Regions from separate parts of the Aeromonas jandaei genome, predicted to be linked through region 1. Evidence: predicted binding sites of a transcription regulator. Region 1 holds the regulator's gene; the other holds the start of a gene.
What was found. Region 1 encodes NrdR, which represses ribonucleotide reductase genes. Its sites were predicted from a motif close to CACNNTATANNGTG; they were not measured.

Region 1 (7,921 bases):
AAGCCGGTACGGGAGAGGGTTTCCAGCGACACGTCAGCGGTATAGCTCTTGTCGCTCAGCGCCACCACGGTGAGGCAGACGCCGTTGGTAGCGATGGAGTCGCCCAGCTTGACGTCGCTAAAATCCAGGCCCGGGGCGTGCACGGTGAGGGCCATATCCTCCCCCTGACGGCGCAGTTCGGCCAGGTCCCCACCGCTTCGATAATTCCGGTAAACATGCAGATCACCTTGCTGATGATGGGGGCAGCGGATGCCCCCTTGAACATTGAAAGATCAGGCTATTTTGGCGGTAATGCGAATATCTGGCCCCACCATGCGCACATCCTTGATGGCGAGCTTGGGCGCCTGGAACAGCCGGGTCAGGCCGGGCAGATGGAACAGCCCGCGTCCCTCGTCGCCCATCAGTTTGGGCGCCTGATAGAGCACCAGCTCATCCACCAGCCCTTTTTCCAGCAGAGCGCCGCACAGCCGCGGGCCCGCCTCGACCAGTACCGAGTTGACGTTCTGTTTGGCCAGCAGCATGAAGAGGCTGACCAGATCCAGCTTGCCATCCAGCAGCGGCAGCTCCAGCTGCTGCACCCACTCGGGCCACTCGCCGGACGCCTTGTGGCGGGCCAGCAACACCGGGCTCTCGCTCTGGAACAGCGGCAAGTCGGGGGTGAGCCGGTTTTGCGAATCGACGATGACTCGCAGCGGCTGGCGCAGGGTCTCCTTGGGATAGCTCGCCTTGACCGAGGGGGGTAACTCGTCCCAGCGCACGGTCAGGGAGGCACCATCGGCCAGCACGGTTTCGGCGCTGGAGAGCACCGCATCGTGGCGGGCCCGCAGTCGCTGCACGTCACGGCGCGCATCCGGGGAGGTGATCCACTGGCTCTCGCCGCTCGCCATGGCGGTGCGGCCATCGAGACTGGCCCCCAGCTTGACGGTCACCCGCGGGAAGGCGGTTCCGCATCCGCTTGAAAAAGCCCGGGTTGAGCGCTTCCGCTTCGCTCGCCAGCAGGCCGAAATCTGTCTTGATGCCCGCTTCGGATAGCATCCGCAGGCCACGCCCACCCACCAGGGGATTGGGGTCAACCATGGCCGCCACCACCCGGGCCACGCCGGCGTTGATCAGCGCTTCGGCGCAGGGGGGAGTACGACCGTGGTGAGAGCAGGGTTCGAGGGTTACATAGGCGGTGGCGCCACGGGCGTTGTCACCGGCGGCGCGCAGGGCGTAGACCTCGGCATGGGGCTCGCCCGCCTTCTGATGCCACCCTTCGCCAACCACCACGCCATCTTTCACCAGCACGGCGCCGACGCAGGGGTTGGGGGCCGTGGTGTAACGGCCGCGGCGGGCCAGCTCGAGGGCCCGACTCATCCATTGGTAATCATCTTGACTAAACATCCGGGCTCCTGTTTCCAGCAACGTATCCCGTGTGGTGCAGCAATCTGATGAGTTGCGTTCTTTTATCTCTTGCCGCTCACCAGCTTCTCGCCAACAACATCGGGCAGATCGGCCATGGCATTTCCCACCATGACGGCAGGCGCCGACTCGCAGGTTGCGGTCGCACGCCCTCAAATTTTTTCACCAGCGAAACAACGCTCAGCTTGGATGTTTCATTGGCGTAACAGTCCACTTGCCAGCCGGCAGCCAGCGTGGCGACACCGGCCGGTCATGCCCCCTCCGATCCGGGAGGGGTTCGCAGCCGTTACTTCTCCAGCTTGGCGATCTCTTCGCCAAACTCGCGGATATCTTCAAAGCTGCGATAGACGGAGGCAAAGCGGATATAGGCCACCTTGTCCAATCCCTTGAGCTCATCCATCACCAGATTACCCACCAGCTGGGAGGCAACTTCCCGCTCGCCGGTGGCGCGCAGGCGTGACTTGATGTGGTTGACCGCCTTTTCGATGGCCTCCATGCTCACCGGACGCTTCTCCAGCGCCCGCAGGATACCGGCCCGCAGCTTGTCCTCGTTGAACGGCTCGCGCGAGCCGTTGGACTTGATGACCCGCGGCATCACCAGCTCGGCCATCTCGAAGGTGGTGAAGCGCTCGTGACAGAGCAGGCATTCGCGACGGCGGCGCACCTGATGGCCTTCGGCCACCAGACGGGAATCGATCACCTTGGTATCAACGGCACTACAGAAAGGGCAATGCATCTGACCTCCGGCGTTAACAAAACGGGGCACCCGCCAACAGGTGCGGGTGTTAGGTCGGCCAGTGTAGCACGGCCATCCAACCGCGGTAAAAAGCGCAAAAGCGTGATTTTTCCAGCCGTTATCGCCAAAGGGCAGCTCAGTCGTCATAAGGCAGGCTATCGGGATCGCAATCCTGATAGTCGGGGGCAGGATCGACCATAAACCGCACCGCATCGATATGGCTGTGGCCCAGCAGCAGCGCCTTGCCGATCCTGTGCATGCCATCCATCACCCGACCGGCGCTGTCGAGAATGATCGGATAGGCGAGATCCGCCGCCATGATGAGCTGGCAGTGCTCGACCACGCTGCGCACCGTGGGAGTGGCGCTGCCATGACCATACCAGTGCTCGCGATCGAGCTCGGCAATCTCGCTCAACGCCACTGCCTGCTGCGGCAGATCACGGCTCAGTCGCACCAGCCGCCGCACATCCCATGCCAGCAACCCCTGCTCACTGTCACGGAAGTGATACTGGGCGCGGATTGCCAGCCGCAGCTGCGCCTCCAGCGCCTTGTCCCGCTCTGCGCAGGAGTGTGCCTCTTCGCTCTGCATCTTCTCTTCGCGGTTCAATCTCATCCCTCCCCTGTTGCCCAACGCCATAAAAAACAATGCCACCCGAGGGTGGCATTGGTCTCAAACCGGATGGTCTGACTTATCAGCCATAGACCGGGAAGCGGCGGCAGATATCCAGCACCTTCTCGCGTACGGTGGCCAGCACGGCATCGTTGTCGTGGTTGTCCAGTACGTCGCAGATCCAGTGGGTCAGCTCGATGGACTCGGCTTCCTTGAAACCGCGGCGGGTGATGGCCGGGGTACCGATCCGCACACCGGAGGTGACGAACGGGGAGCGCGGGTCGTTGGGTACGGAGTTCTTGTTGACGGTGATGTTGGCTTTGCCCAGCGCAGCGTCAGCATCCTTACCGGTCAGCTCGCGACCGATCAGATCAACCAGCATCAGGTGGTTGTCGGTACCACCGGAGACGATCTTGTAACCGCGCTCGATAAAGGTGGCAGCCATCGCCTTGGCGTTTTTCACGACCTGAGCCTGATAGGTCTTGAACTCCGGTTCCAGCGCTTCTTTGAAGGCAACGGCTTTACCGGCGATGACGTGCATCAGCGGGCCACCCTGACCACCCGGGAAGACGGCGGAGTTGAGCTTCTTGTAGAGCTCCTCGTCGTCAGCGGCGGAGAGGATCAGACCACCGCGCGAGACCGGCCAGGGTCTTGTGGGTGGTGGAGGTGACCACGTGAGCGTGGGGCACCGGGTTCGGGTAGACGCCAGCGGCAATCAGACCAGCCACGTGGGCCATGTCGACGAACAGGTAGGCACCGACCTTGTCGGCGATTTCGCGCATGCGGGCCCAGTCAACGATGCCGGAGTAGGCGGAGAAGCCACCGATCATCATCTTCGGCTTGTGCTCGACAGCCTGACGCTCCATGTCGTTGTAGTCGATCTTGCCGGACTCATCGATACCGTAGGGGATGATGTTGTACAGCTTGCCGGAGAAGTTGACCGGGGAGCCGTGGGTCAGGTGACCGCCGTGGGCCAGGTTCATGCCCAGCACGGTGTCGCCCGGCTGCAGCAGGGCCATGTAGACGGCGCTGTTGGCCTGGGAGCCGGAGTGCGGCTGCACGTTGGCGTAGGTGGCACCGAACAGCTCTTTGGCGCGCTCGATAGCCAGGGTTTCAACCACATCCACATACTCGCAACCACCGTAGTAACGCTTGGAGGGGTAACCTTCGGCGTACTTGTTGGTCAGCTGGGAGCCCTGGGCTTCCATGACACGGGGGCTGGTGTAGTTCTCGGACGCAATCAGCTCGATATGCTCTTCCTGACGACGGGTTTCGTCTGTGATGGCCTGCCACAATTGCGGATCATAATTGGCGATGGTCATGTCACGTTTCAACATCCGTTTCTCTCCTGAAAATCGTTTGCGCGATAGGTGAAGTGGGCCCGCGCATTGTAACGTGAGCTGGATCAAAGAGACAGTCCAACCACCTAAAAAAATGTTGAATTTATGTTGTAAAAATCAGGAGTGCCTGTCCGCTCCGGCCTGCCATCGTGACTCAAAAAGTCTCATTCAACCCTGCTCTTTGACTGGGCAAAACCCGAAGGGGATCACAACGATCCCGTTAGCCTTCCGGTAACATCTTCATTCGAAACAAATTTCATCATGATGGAGCTGATTGCAGTCATGCATCCGAGGGGCTGCACCTAACCGGAGGAATTGAAGATGGACCATCTGCTCACCTTTCTGATCCTGGCGATCTTTTTTCTGTTTTACTGGGTCTACTACACCAGCCAGCGCAAGCATATCCCCACCAGCGCGTGGGAGGAGCTCCCGACCAGGATGGAGTATCTGGCGATCCACCCGGAGGCGGTCGATGGCGACATCATCTTCTGTCACCACTGCGGCCATCACGAATTGATGGAAGTGGGGCTGGTACATCTGGCAGATTATCGCCGCGAATGGGTCTGCGCCAAGTGCAAGCAGGTGCTCTTTCGCGAGAGCGAATAACGACGCAGGGGCTGGCCACCCCCTCTAAACGTTGTATAGCCAGCTGGGATCAGAACGGCGAATCCCTGTTGGCCGCCAGCCACTGCTGCAACCCGCTCAACGCCGCGTCAAATTGCGCCCTGATTGCCGCAGGCTCAACGCCTCCCGCCTCAAGAGCCGCACAGTGGCTGGCAAATTCGGTCAACCCCAGCGCCAGCGCACTCCCCTTTAGCTTGTGCGCCAGCTGACGTTGCTCACTTCCCTCCCCCAGAGCCAACTTATCTACCAACACCCGCCCTTGCGACTCAAACAGCGCGACCAGCTGGCGGATCCGCGCCATACCGAGCAGGGGCAGATCGGCTTCCAGCACCGGATTGGCCCACTCTGGCTGGTTAGTTGGGGGCACGGCTACTGATAACTGCACCTGCGGCTCGATAGAGCCCCCTTCTTGCCGAAATAGCTGATCGATGGCGTTCGCCAGCACCGCCAGCCGCACCGGCTTACCGACAAAATCGACAAACCCGGCGGCAAGGCAGTGGCGGATATCCTCCGGATACATCTGGGCAGAGATAGCGATGGCGGGCAGCGGCTGCTCATGCACCTCTTCACTGATGGCGGCCAGATCCTCACGCAGGGTCATGCCGTCCATATCGGGCAGGTTGATATCGAGCAGCGCCAGTTCGAAAGGGCGCTCGGTCACCAGCGCCAGCGCACTGCGACCATCCTCCGCCTGGGTGACACGATGGCCAAGGCGAGTCAGCATGCCGTGCGCCACCAATCGGTTGATCTCGTTATCCTCCACCAGCAGGATGTAGCGGGACTGGCCAAGGTGCAGCGGCTGCGCCTCGGCGGGCAGTTGGGCGCTCGAGCGCTGCAACGGCAAACTGAAGCTGAATTCACACCCCTTGTCCGGCTCGCTTATAAGGCTCAGCTCGCCCCCCATGGCGGCCACCAGCTTGCGGCTGATCGCCAGTCCCAGCCCGGTGCCGCCCTGATGGCCTATATCACGCTTGCGCTGGCGAAACGCCTCGAACACCGCCTCCTGCTCATCGGCCGGAATGCCGGGGCCGGTATCGCGCACCACGAAGCGGATGCAGGGCTCAGCACAAGGGCCGTGACAGACAAGGGGCGCCACCGTCAGGGTAATCTGGCCACGGGCGGTAAACTTGACCGCATTGCCGAGCAAGTTGCCGAGCACCTGCCGCAGCTTGCCCAGATCCCCCTCGACCACCGGCGCCAGCCCGGGCGCATATTCCAGCGCCAGGGTGACTCCCTTTGCTGCCGCCTTTGGCCGAAACAGCGCGCTGAGCTCATCCACCAGCTGGAACAGTGGGAAGGGCTCGCGGCGTGCCTCCACATGGCCCGCCTCGATCTTGGAGTAGTCGAGAATGTCGTTGAGGATCTCCAGCAGAGATTCGCCACTGTGCTCGATGGCGGCCAGATAGCGCTGCTGGGTATCGCTCAGGTGGGTATCTTCCAGCAGTGTCAGACCGCCCAGAATACCGTTCATGGGGGTGCGGATCTCGTGGCTCATGATGGCGAGAAACACCGACTTGGCCCGGTTGGCCTGCTCCGCCTCGGCGCGGGCCTGCCGCTGCTTCTCCACCTCCTCATTGAGCCGCTCGTTGGCGTGGCTGAGCTGGCCGGTGCGCTCCTCGACCCGCGACTCAAGCTCTCGCTGATAGCGGCCCAACTCGACCGCATTGTCACGAAACACCTGTAAAGCTCGGCCCAGCTCCGCCAGCTCATCGCGTCCGGTGCTGGCGATCGGCTCAAGGGGAGCCAGATCCCCGCGCGCCAACCGGCTCATCCCCGCCACCGCCCGTTGCAGCGGCCAGACGATCCGGCCGTAAACCATGCGCCACATCAGCAGCATCAGCAGTACCAGCGTAAACAGGCCAATGCCCATCAGCGCCTGCTCCAGCAGCCTGAGACGCTGGCTTAACGCCTGCTGGCTCTGTCCCAGCGAATCGCGGGCACGGTTTACCAGCTCACCGACCTGCTGGTTGAGGTTGCTCATCAGGGCCTCATTGGCATTGGCCAGCACCCGCAACGCCTCCCCCTTGCCGAGCCAGTCGCTGCGCAGTTGTACCAGCTTGTCACTCTGCGCCAGCACGGTCAGCGCCTGCTCCACCGCCTGCCGGCGGGCCGGATCGGTCACCGCCCCGGCCCGCAGTTGCAAGATGGCCAGCTCCCGCTGCCCATCGTGCAGCAGCGTTTGCAGTTGTGCCTGCTGTTCGCTGCGCCACATCTCCTCAATGCGCTGCTGCTGCATCAAAGTGCGATGACGCAGTTCGGTCATCTGCTCCAGCCAGTCGAGATCCTGCTCCAGCAAGCGATCCAGCGTCCGGGCCGCCTGCGTACCTTGCTGTTGGTAGAGGGAACCCAATCCCGCCACCATCACGGTTTCGGCGTTCTCCATCTGACTGCGCGCCAGCTCGGCGATCTGCCCGGCTGCCGCCACCAGACGGGCCCGCTGTGCCTCGCCCTGCGCCATCAGGGTCAACCTTTCCCCCACCAGCCAGCCCTGCTGGCCCAGATTGCCGATGATGCTCTGACTGAGCTGATCGAGGCTTGCTGAACCCTGTCCACGGCCAAGTTGCGCCAGCACCTGTTGTAGCTGTTGTCCCTGCAAGGTGAGCAAACGCCCCTGATGCTCCCGCTCCTGCTCGCTGGTCGCGGTGGCCAGCAGCCGCGACGCGCTCTGGATCTCGCCGCTGAGACGAGAGAGCGTGCGGGCCAGCTCCTGATCGGCCAGGGTCTGCTGCACTCCTTGCTCAAGCTGGCGCAGATGGCTAAGCCCCACCCAGCCCAGCAGGGAGGCACTCAAAGTGAGTAACGCCATCAGGGAGAAGGCCAGCAGCAACTTGCCACCCAGGCCGGAAAAGATTCTCACGGGAAGTCCCTTGGTTGTGGTCGGCTTTGACCGGATAATATGGCCCAACACTTTAACAAAACCCCTGACCATGCGAAGCGTCTATCTCTCCCTGCTGTTACTAATGTGGTTGCTCACGCTTCCTCGCGCCGCCCTCGCCTTTGCGGTCGATCTCTGGCCCGGCGGCGAATTCAGCGGCCAACCGCTGCGCCAGCAGTGGCCGGAACCCGCCGCGGCAATCAAACCGCTGACCCTCTGTGCCCTCTACCCCCATCTGCGCGACGCCTACTGGCTCTCGGTCAATCAGGGCATGGTGGACGAGGCGAAGCGGCTGGGAGTCAAGTTGCAGATCCACGAAGCGGGGGGCTATGGCG
Region 2 (7,921 bases), 1.2 Mb from region 1:
GGATCCTGCTCGTACTTGACGTAGAGCTCTTCAAACTTGTCCTGATCGGCAAAGAAGGCATCGTACAGGCCCGGCGCATCGGACGGGGAGAACAGGGTGATGTCACCGCCCTTGATGAGGCGCTGATACATCAGCTTGTTGATCTGCACGCCGTAGTCCATGTGACGGACACGGTTCTCTTCGACGCCGCGGTTGTTCTTCAGTACCAGCAGGCTTTCCACTTCGGTGTGCCACAGCGGATAGAACAGGGTGGCCGCACCGCCGCGCACGCCGCCCTGAGAGCAGCACTTCACGGCAGTCTGGAAGTATTTGTAGAAGGGGATGCAACCGGTGTGGAACGCTTCGCCGCCACGGATCGGGCTGCCCAGACCGCGGATGCGACCAGCGTTGATGCCGATACCGGCGCGCTGGGAGACGTAACGCACGATGGAGCTGGCGGTGGCGTTGATGGAGTCCAGGCTGTCGTCGCACTCGATCAGTACGCAGGAGCTGAACTGACGGGTTGGGGTGCGCACGCCGCTCATGATCGGGGTCGGCAGGGAGATCTTGAAGGTCGAGATCGCATCATAGAAGCGCTTGATGTAGTCCAGACGGGTATCTTTCGGATACTTGGAGAAGAGGCAGGCCGCTACCAGGATGTAGAGGAACTGCGGGCTCTCGTAGATCTCGCCGGTGACGCGGTTTTGTACCAGATACTTGCCTTCCAGCTGCTTGACCGCCGCGTAGGAGAAGTTCATGTCGCGCCAGTGATCCATGTGCGCGTTCAGCTCTTCGAATTCGGCCTGGGTGTAATCTTCCAGCAGGTGTTTGTCGTACTTGCCCATGTCGACCAGACGAGCCACGTGCTGGTAGAGGTGGGGCGGTTCGAACTGGCCGTAGGCCTTCTTGCGCAGGTGGAAGATGGCCAGACGGGCAGCCATGTACTGGTAGTCCGGGGTCTGCTCGGAGATGAGGTCAGCCGTTGCCTTGATGATGGTTTCGTGAATGTCGGCGGTACGGATACCGTCATAGAACTGGATGTGGGACTTGAGCTCTACCTGGGAGACCGACACGTTGTCGAGACCCTCGGCGGCCCAGTCCAGCACGCGGTGAATTTTATCCAGATCGATGGGTTCTTTGTGTCCGTTACGCTTCGTCACAAACAAGTTCATTGGCTGATGACCTTTAGTTGATTCCCGAAAAACCATCGCACGCCACCCGGCTGCTGGCGGTCACAGGAGGACGGGCCGGTGCAGTTGTTGGGTAACTATTGTGCGATGAATCACAAGATATAGTGTTATTTTGATATCGAGCTACAAGATAGTGAGGTCGACTGCGCATTGCAATGTGTGGATAACTGGCTTGCTGTGGATAAATTGTGGGTGTTGTTGTCTCTGTTAGTGGTTGCTCACAGTGAGCGGGTTTTCATTCGTCCGCTTCGTCAAATGCAAGCCTCACGATCGAAGATGGAAAATTTAAATAACTTTTTTTGCTTGCGAAAAGGGGGCCTTTTTACTAGCAAACGCCTGCTGATTATCCCTTGCCCAACAAGGGACAAAAGCTGTCCAGCGCTCGGTTGTCACTGCAAAATGTGAAGCGCACTTTCTCGGTCTGCTTGCTGACAGTTGCCTCAGTGAAACGGGAGCAAGGTTGTCATATGGACTCTTTACGACGGTTAAAGTTGCCTTGGTGATCCACCTACGCTCTCTTCTCGTTAGCTGTCGGGGACAGGAGAGGGTCGTAAAAAAGGGCATCAACCCCTGATGCCCCAATCTTGCGACGTTACGACTGGCAGCTTCAGCCCAGCTCGTAGCGCAGCCAGTGATGCAGCGCCTGCACGGTATCAAAGTGCAGGTCGGCGCCCCACTCTGCGGGATTCTCGTTATCGTTGAGATAGCCCCAGCCAGCAACCGCAGTGCGCATGCCGGCGTTGCGGCCCGCTTCGATGTCGCGCACATGATCCCCCACATAGAGGCAGTGGCTCGCTTCGACCCCCAGCTTCTCGCAGGCAAAATACATGGGGGCAGGGTCGGGCTTGCGAACCGGCAGGGTATCGGCGCTGACGGTGACGCCGCAGCTGGCGAGCGCTGGCAGCGCCGCCAGCAGCGGCTCGGTGAGAAAGGCCGGCTTGTTGGTGACGATGCCCCAGGGCAGCTGCTTCTCGTCGAGCCACTCGATTAGATCCACCATCCCCTCATAGGGGCGGGTGCCAACGCAGAGATTGGCTGCGTAGTAGTCGAGCAGGGCATTGCGCAGGCGGGTGGCACCCAGCTCTTCCAGCAGATCATCGCCGAGCCCCGCCCTGAGCAGCCCGAGGGCGCCGTGGGAGGTGGTCTGGCGGATGATCTCGTCAGAAAGCGGCGCAAAGCCTTCGCTTATCAGCACGTGATTGACGGCGGCGCCCAGATCCGGCGCCGTGTCGAGCAGGGTGCCGTCCAGATCGAACAGCACGCAGCCAAGGGGCTGCGGGTGTGAGGTACTCATCAGCCGTGCTCCGGGCGGATGAACTCCACCATATAGTTGACGTCGACGTTGCGACCGAGCCGGAAGCTGTTGGAGAGTGGCGCATAGTGGACGCCGCTCATGTCGCGCACCAACAGGCCTGCGGCTTCACCCATGCGACACAGTTCGGCGGGCATGATGAACTTTTTATGGTCGTGAGTCCCCTTGGGCACCATCTTCATCAGGTACTCGGCGCCGAGTATCATCATCAGATAGGATTTGGGATTGCGATTGATGGTGGAGACGAACACCCGGCCACCCGGGCGTACCAGGGTCGCGATGGCGCGCAGTACCGAGGCAGGATCAGGTACGTGCTCGAGCATCTCCATGCAGGTGACCACGTCATACTGGCCAGGTGCTTCTTCAGCGTGTGCTTCGGCAGTGATCTGGCGGTACTCGAGCTCGACCCCCTGCTCCAGGGCGTGCAGGCGGGCGACGCCAAGGGGCTCCTTACCCATGTCGATACCGGTCACCTGTGCCCCGCGGCGCGCCATGCTCTCGGCGAGGATGCCGCCGCCGCAGCCGATGTCGAGCACGCGCTTGCCAAACAGGCCGCCGCTCTTGTTGGTTATCCAGTCAAGGCGCACCGGATTGATCTGGTGCAGGGGCTTGAACTCGCCCTCCATGTCCCACCAGCGAGAGGCGATGGCTTCAAATTTGGCGATTTCGGTCAGGTCGACATTGGCGTCACTGTTCATTTATCGAAGATCCTGTGGCAGGGCGCGCAGAGCGGGTGACTCGCGCGCAATCTATTGTCCTGGCGGGCATTATAACGGACGGACTTTGTCAAACCAGCCCGATTTGTGGCTTAAGGAATCCGCCTTGGTGTGTTACCATGTCGCGCTGTTTAAGCCAAAGAACAACTAATTAGGGATTAAGGCTTTCTATGAGCGATCTGGCCAGAGAGATCACGCCGGTCAACATCGAAGAAGAGCTCAAGAGTTCCTATCTTGATTACGCCATGAGCGTGATCGTAGGACGAGCTCTGCCGGATGTGCGTGATGGCTTGAAACCGGTTCACCGCCGCGTTCTGTATGCAATGAACGAGCTGGGGAACGACTGGAACAAGCCCTATAAAAAATCGGCCCGTGTGGTCGGTGACGTAATCGGTAAATATCACCCGCACGGCGATAGCGCTGTGTATGACACCATCGTCCGGATGGCGCAGGATTTCTCCATGCGCTACATGCTGGTCGATGGTCAGGGCAACTTCGGTTCGGTCGATGGCGACAGCGCCGCGGCCATGCGTTACACCGAAGTGCGGATGGCACGCATCTCCCACGAGCTGCTGGCCGATCTGGACAAAGAGACCGTGGACTGGGTGCCGAACTATGACGGCACCGAGATGATCCCGGCTGTCATGCCCACCAAGGTTCCCAATCTGCTGGTCAACGGCTCCTCCGGTATTGCGGTGGGCATGGCGACCAACATTCCGCCTCACAACCTCACCGAGATTGTCAACGGCTGCCTGGCGCTGATCGAAAACGGCGACCTCACCATTGACGAGCTGATGACCTACATCACCGGCCCGGATTTCCCCACTGGTGGCATTATCAACGGTCGTTCCGGTATCGTGCAGGCGTACCGTACCGGTCGTGGCTCCATCTATGTGCGGGCCAAGGCTGAAGTGGAAGTGGACGAGAAGACCAGTCGCGAGACCATCATCGTTCACGAAATTCCCTATCAGGTGAACAAGGCGCGTCTGATCGAGAAGATCGCCGAGCTGGTCAAAGACAAAAAGATCGAGGGCATCAGTGCCCTGCGCGACGAGTCCGACAAGGACGGTATGCGCATCGTTATCGAGATCAAGCGTGGCGAGTCCGGCGAGATTGTGCTGAACAATCTCTACAAGCACACCCAGATGCAGACCACGTTCGGCATCAACATGGTGGCGCTCGATAACAACCAACCCAAGGTGATGAACCTTAAAGAGATCCTGGATGCGTTCCTGCTGCACCGCCGCGAAGTGGTGACCCGCCGGACCGTGTTCGAACTGCGCAAGGCGCGGGATCGGGCGCACATCCTTGAAGGTCTGGCGGTTGCGCTGGCCAACATCGACCCGGTTATCGAACTGATCCGTCACAGTGCCACCCCGGCTGACGCGAAAGCGGGCCTGGTTGCCAAGGGCTGGGAGCTCGGCAACGTCGCTGCCATGCTGGAAAAAGCCGGTGACGATGCGGCGCGCCCCGAGTGGCTGGAGCCCGAGTTTGGCATTCGCGACGGTTACTACTACCTGACCGAGCAGCAGGCACAGGCCATCCTTGACCTGCGTCTGCACAAGCTGACCGGCCTTGAGCACGAAAAGATCCTGGAAGAGTATCAGGAGCTGCTGGATCTCATCGCCGAGCTGCTGCACATCCTGGCGAGCCCGGTTCGTCTGATGGAAGTGATCCGCGATGAGCTGCTGGCCGTGCGCGACCAGTATGGCGACGAGCGTCGTACCGAAATCAGCATGTCCAGTGCCGAGATCAACATCGAAGACCTGATCACTCCGGAAGACGTGGTGGTGACTCTGTCCCACCAGGGTTACGTGAAGTATCAGCCGCTCTCCGATTACGAAGCTCAGCGCCGTGGCGGCAAAGGCAAGTCCGCGACCCGGATCAAGGAAGAGGACTTCGTTGAGCGTCTGCTGGTGGCCAACACCCACGACACCATTCTGTGCTTCTCTACCCGCGGCAAGGTCTACTGGCTCAAGGTTTATCAGCTGCCGGAAGCGTCCCGTGGCGCCCGTGGTCGTCCCATCATCAACCTGCTGCCGCTGGAAGAGGGTGAGCGCATCACCGCCATTCTGCCGGTCAAGGAGTATGATGCCGAGAAGTACGTCTTCTTCGCGACCGCCAACGGTACCGTGAAGAAGACCAGCCTCTCCGACTTCAGCCGTCCGCTCTCCTCCGGTATCCGTGCCATCAACCTCAAAGAGGGTGATGAGCTGATCGGGGTGGATATCACCGACGGCAGCAACGAGATCATGCTCTTCTCCGATGCGGGCAAGGTTGTTCGCTTCAATGAGGGCAGCGGTCGCGCCGATGCGGATGCCAGCGATGAGGTCGAAACCGACGACGATGCCGGCAACGACGATGATGGCAGCGATAACGGCGAAGGCACTGAAAGCAAGGGTACCTTCAAGGGCGTGCGTCCGATGGGCCGTACCGCCGCCGGTGTCCGTGGTATCAAGCTGGCTGCTGGCGACAAGGTGGTTTCCCTTATCGTTCCGCGCGGCGAAGGTGCCATCCTCACCGCTACCGAGAACGGTTACGGCAAGCGTACCGCACTCGATGAGTACCCGACCAAGAGCCGTGGTACCCAGGGCGTTATCTCCATCAAGGTGGACGATCGCAACGGCAAGGTCATCGATGCCATCCAGGTTGAAGAGACCGATCAGATCATGCTGATCACCAACGGCGGCACTCTGGTGCGTACCCGTGTGGCCGAGGTGAGCATTATCGGTCGCAACACCGGTGGTGTGCGTCTGATCCGTACCGGTGAAGACGAAACCGTCGTCGGTTTGCAGCGCATCGCCGAAAGCGATGAAGACGAGAACGATGCAGTGGTTGCTGAGGGTGAGGTGTCCGAAGGCACTGATTCCGCAGCAGACGCCGCCGGTTCCGTTGATGGCGAGGCGGGCGACGAGTAATCGTTCCCCCCTTGCTGCAGCAGATAAAAAGAGCGACCTTGCGGTCGCTCTTTTATTTTCTTCGTTTGGATGTTTTCTTCACTTTGGCCCGAGATGCCGGGGCATCATCATTACTCCTGCAGCCACATTCTGGCGCTGCGAGCAGGGATCGCCAGCCGTACCCACTGGCTCTGCACCTTGACCACCGCATTCTGATCGAGCACATCCCGGTAGTTGCGATACCAGTTCATCTCGTACTTGGCGGTATCGAGCCAGTACTCCTGCTCCTGCCCGCATTTGTTGATACCAACCAGCCCCTGTTTGCCGCGTTTGAACAGTACGAAACAGTTGTCGCTGCCGATCAGCTGCATCGGTTGGCCCTGAACCGCATTGTGGAAGCGGATCATCCCCTTGAGATCGGCGCGCAGGTAGTAGTCCTGCCAGCGCAAGCCATCCTTGTCTCGGGTTTCGCCATGATCGGAGTAGACCAGTGGCGAGCCACCATCGCGCCCGAGCAGGTAGGCATAGGCCAGCGACTCGTCTGTCTGGTTCAGGATCTGGTAGCGGAAGCCGTCATTGGTGGGGATGTCGTGGGTGACCGCGAAGGTGACCGCACGGCTGCCAGGCAGTGCCTGACCATAAGCACTCGGATCGGCCAGCAGGTTCATGCTGCCACCGTAACTGAAGGCGCCGCGCAGGGAAGCAAAGAGCGGGAAGTCGTAGGCGCCCTGACCGCTACTGTCGAGGTAGGGCTTGAGGAAGTTTTCATAGTCGCTGTTGCCGGCGCCCCCCGTGGTGATCACCTCGCCAAAGACGTGCATCCCCTGTTTGATTTCGGGAGTGAAGATGGCGTTGATCTGGTAATCACTCATGTGCTTGACCGCATCGACCCGAAAGCCTTTGATCCCCATCCCCTTGAGTGCCTGCAGGTAGGCCTGCTGTTGGCTCACCACCCAGTTGTTGGGGTCAAGATCCGGCAAGCCCTTGTCACCGGGTCCGCCGCACAGCCGCCAGTACTGGACATGGCCCGGATTGTTCCAGTCGGTGATGCACCCTTCCGGATGAAAATCCTGACCGGAGAGGAAGTTTTGCCCCAGATCGCCAAACAGTTTCTGCCGCTCGAAGTAGCCGGGGTTGCTGGCGTAGCTCTGCAGCAGCTCGTTGCCGGGATAGTTGAGATCGCTGCGCTTCCAGCTTTCGTTGGCCATGTGGTTGAGCACCACATCGGCGTAGACGGCGATGCCCCGCGCCTTCATGGCGGCGATCAGCTGCTCGAGATCCTGCTTGTTGCCAAGGGGGGAGTCGACAAGGCGCAGATCCTGGGGTTGGTAACGGGCCCACCACTCGTTGCCCGAAGACTTCAGTGGCGGTGAGATGAGCACCTGTTTATAGCCGGCACTCTTGATGAGATCAGCTTTGGCAGTCACTTCACTGTACTTCCAGTTGAAGGCGTGCAGTATGACATCGGCGTGCGCCAAGGGGGCGATCAGCGTACCTGCGATCGCCAGCATTCCCGCTGTGTGTTTCATTGTTATTTCCCTTTCTTGTTGTTGTCACTATGCCTGAAATGGGCAGAGCAGCTTTGGCACAACCAGGGTCAATCGCAATCGCATTCCGGTGGATTTGTGATGGATTTCAAGGTGAGTTCGCTGAAGTTGTGAGCAGTTTCAGATTTCAATGGTTCTGGTTGCTATGCTGCCGAGGTGACGTTTTTTAGTAATTTGTTTGTCACTGGCTTGTCATCACAGCGCGTTATCTTGTCCGGCGAGTGATGCATCCTGACATCACACTCAGCGTGGTTCACATTGACCGCACAGGAGCTGCATA

Region 2: the regulator NrdR is predicted to act here: its motif matches at 1,263-1,276, upstream of nrdA (class 1a ribonucleoside-diphosphate reductase subunit alpha).

Annotation. Positions count from the first base shown of each region.
Region 1 covers NZ_CP149571.1:1,788,942-1,796,862, reverse strand. Annotated here, with positions in the region: partial or broken gene WE862_RS08790 (riboflavin synthase) at 1-217, opposite strand, end outside; partial or broken gene ribD (bifunctional diaminohydroxyphosphoribosylaminopyrimidine deaminase/5-amino-6-(5-phosphoribosylamino)uracil reductase RibD) at 273-1,383, opposite strand; gene nrdR (transcriptional regulator NrdR) at 1,688-2,137, opposite strand; gene WE862_RS08775 (hypothetical protein) at 2,274-2,750, opposite strand; partial or broken gene glyA (serine hydroxymethyltransferase) at 2,830-4,084, opposite strand; gene WE862_RS08765 (hypothetical protein) at 4,409-4,693, shown strand; gene torS (TMAO reductase system sensor histidine kinase/response regulator TorS) at 4,743-7,568, opposite strand; gene torT (TMAO reductase system periplasmic protein TorT) at 7,639-7,921, shown strand, end outside.
Region 2 covers NZ_CP149571.1:3,006,052-3,013,972, forward strand. Annotated here, with positions in the region: gene nrdA (class 1a ribonucleoside-diphosphate reductase subunit alpha) at 1-1,151, opposite strand, end outside; gene WE862_RS14215 (HAD family hydrolase) at 1,777-2,463, opposite strand; gene ubiG (bifunctional 2-polyprenyl-6-hydroxyphenol methylase/3-demethylubiquinol 3-O-methyltransferase UbiG) at 2,463-3,179, opposite strand; gene gyrA (DNA topoisomerase (ATP-hydrolyzing) subunit A) at 3,368-6,115, shown strand; gene WE862_RS14230 (alpha-amylase family protein) at 6,226-7,623, opposite strand; gene WE862_RS14235 (hypothetical protein) at 7,921-7,921, shown strand, end outside.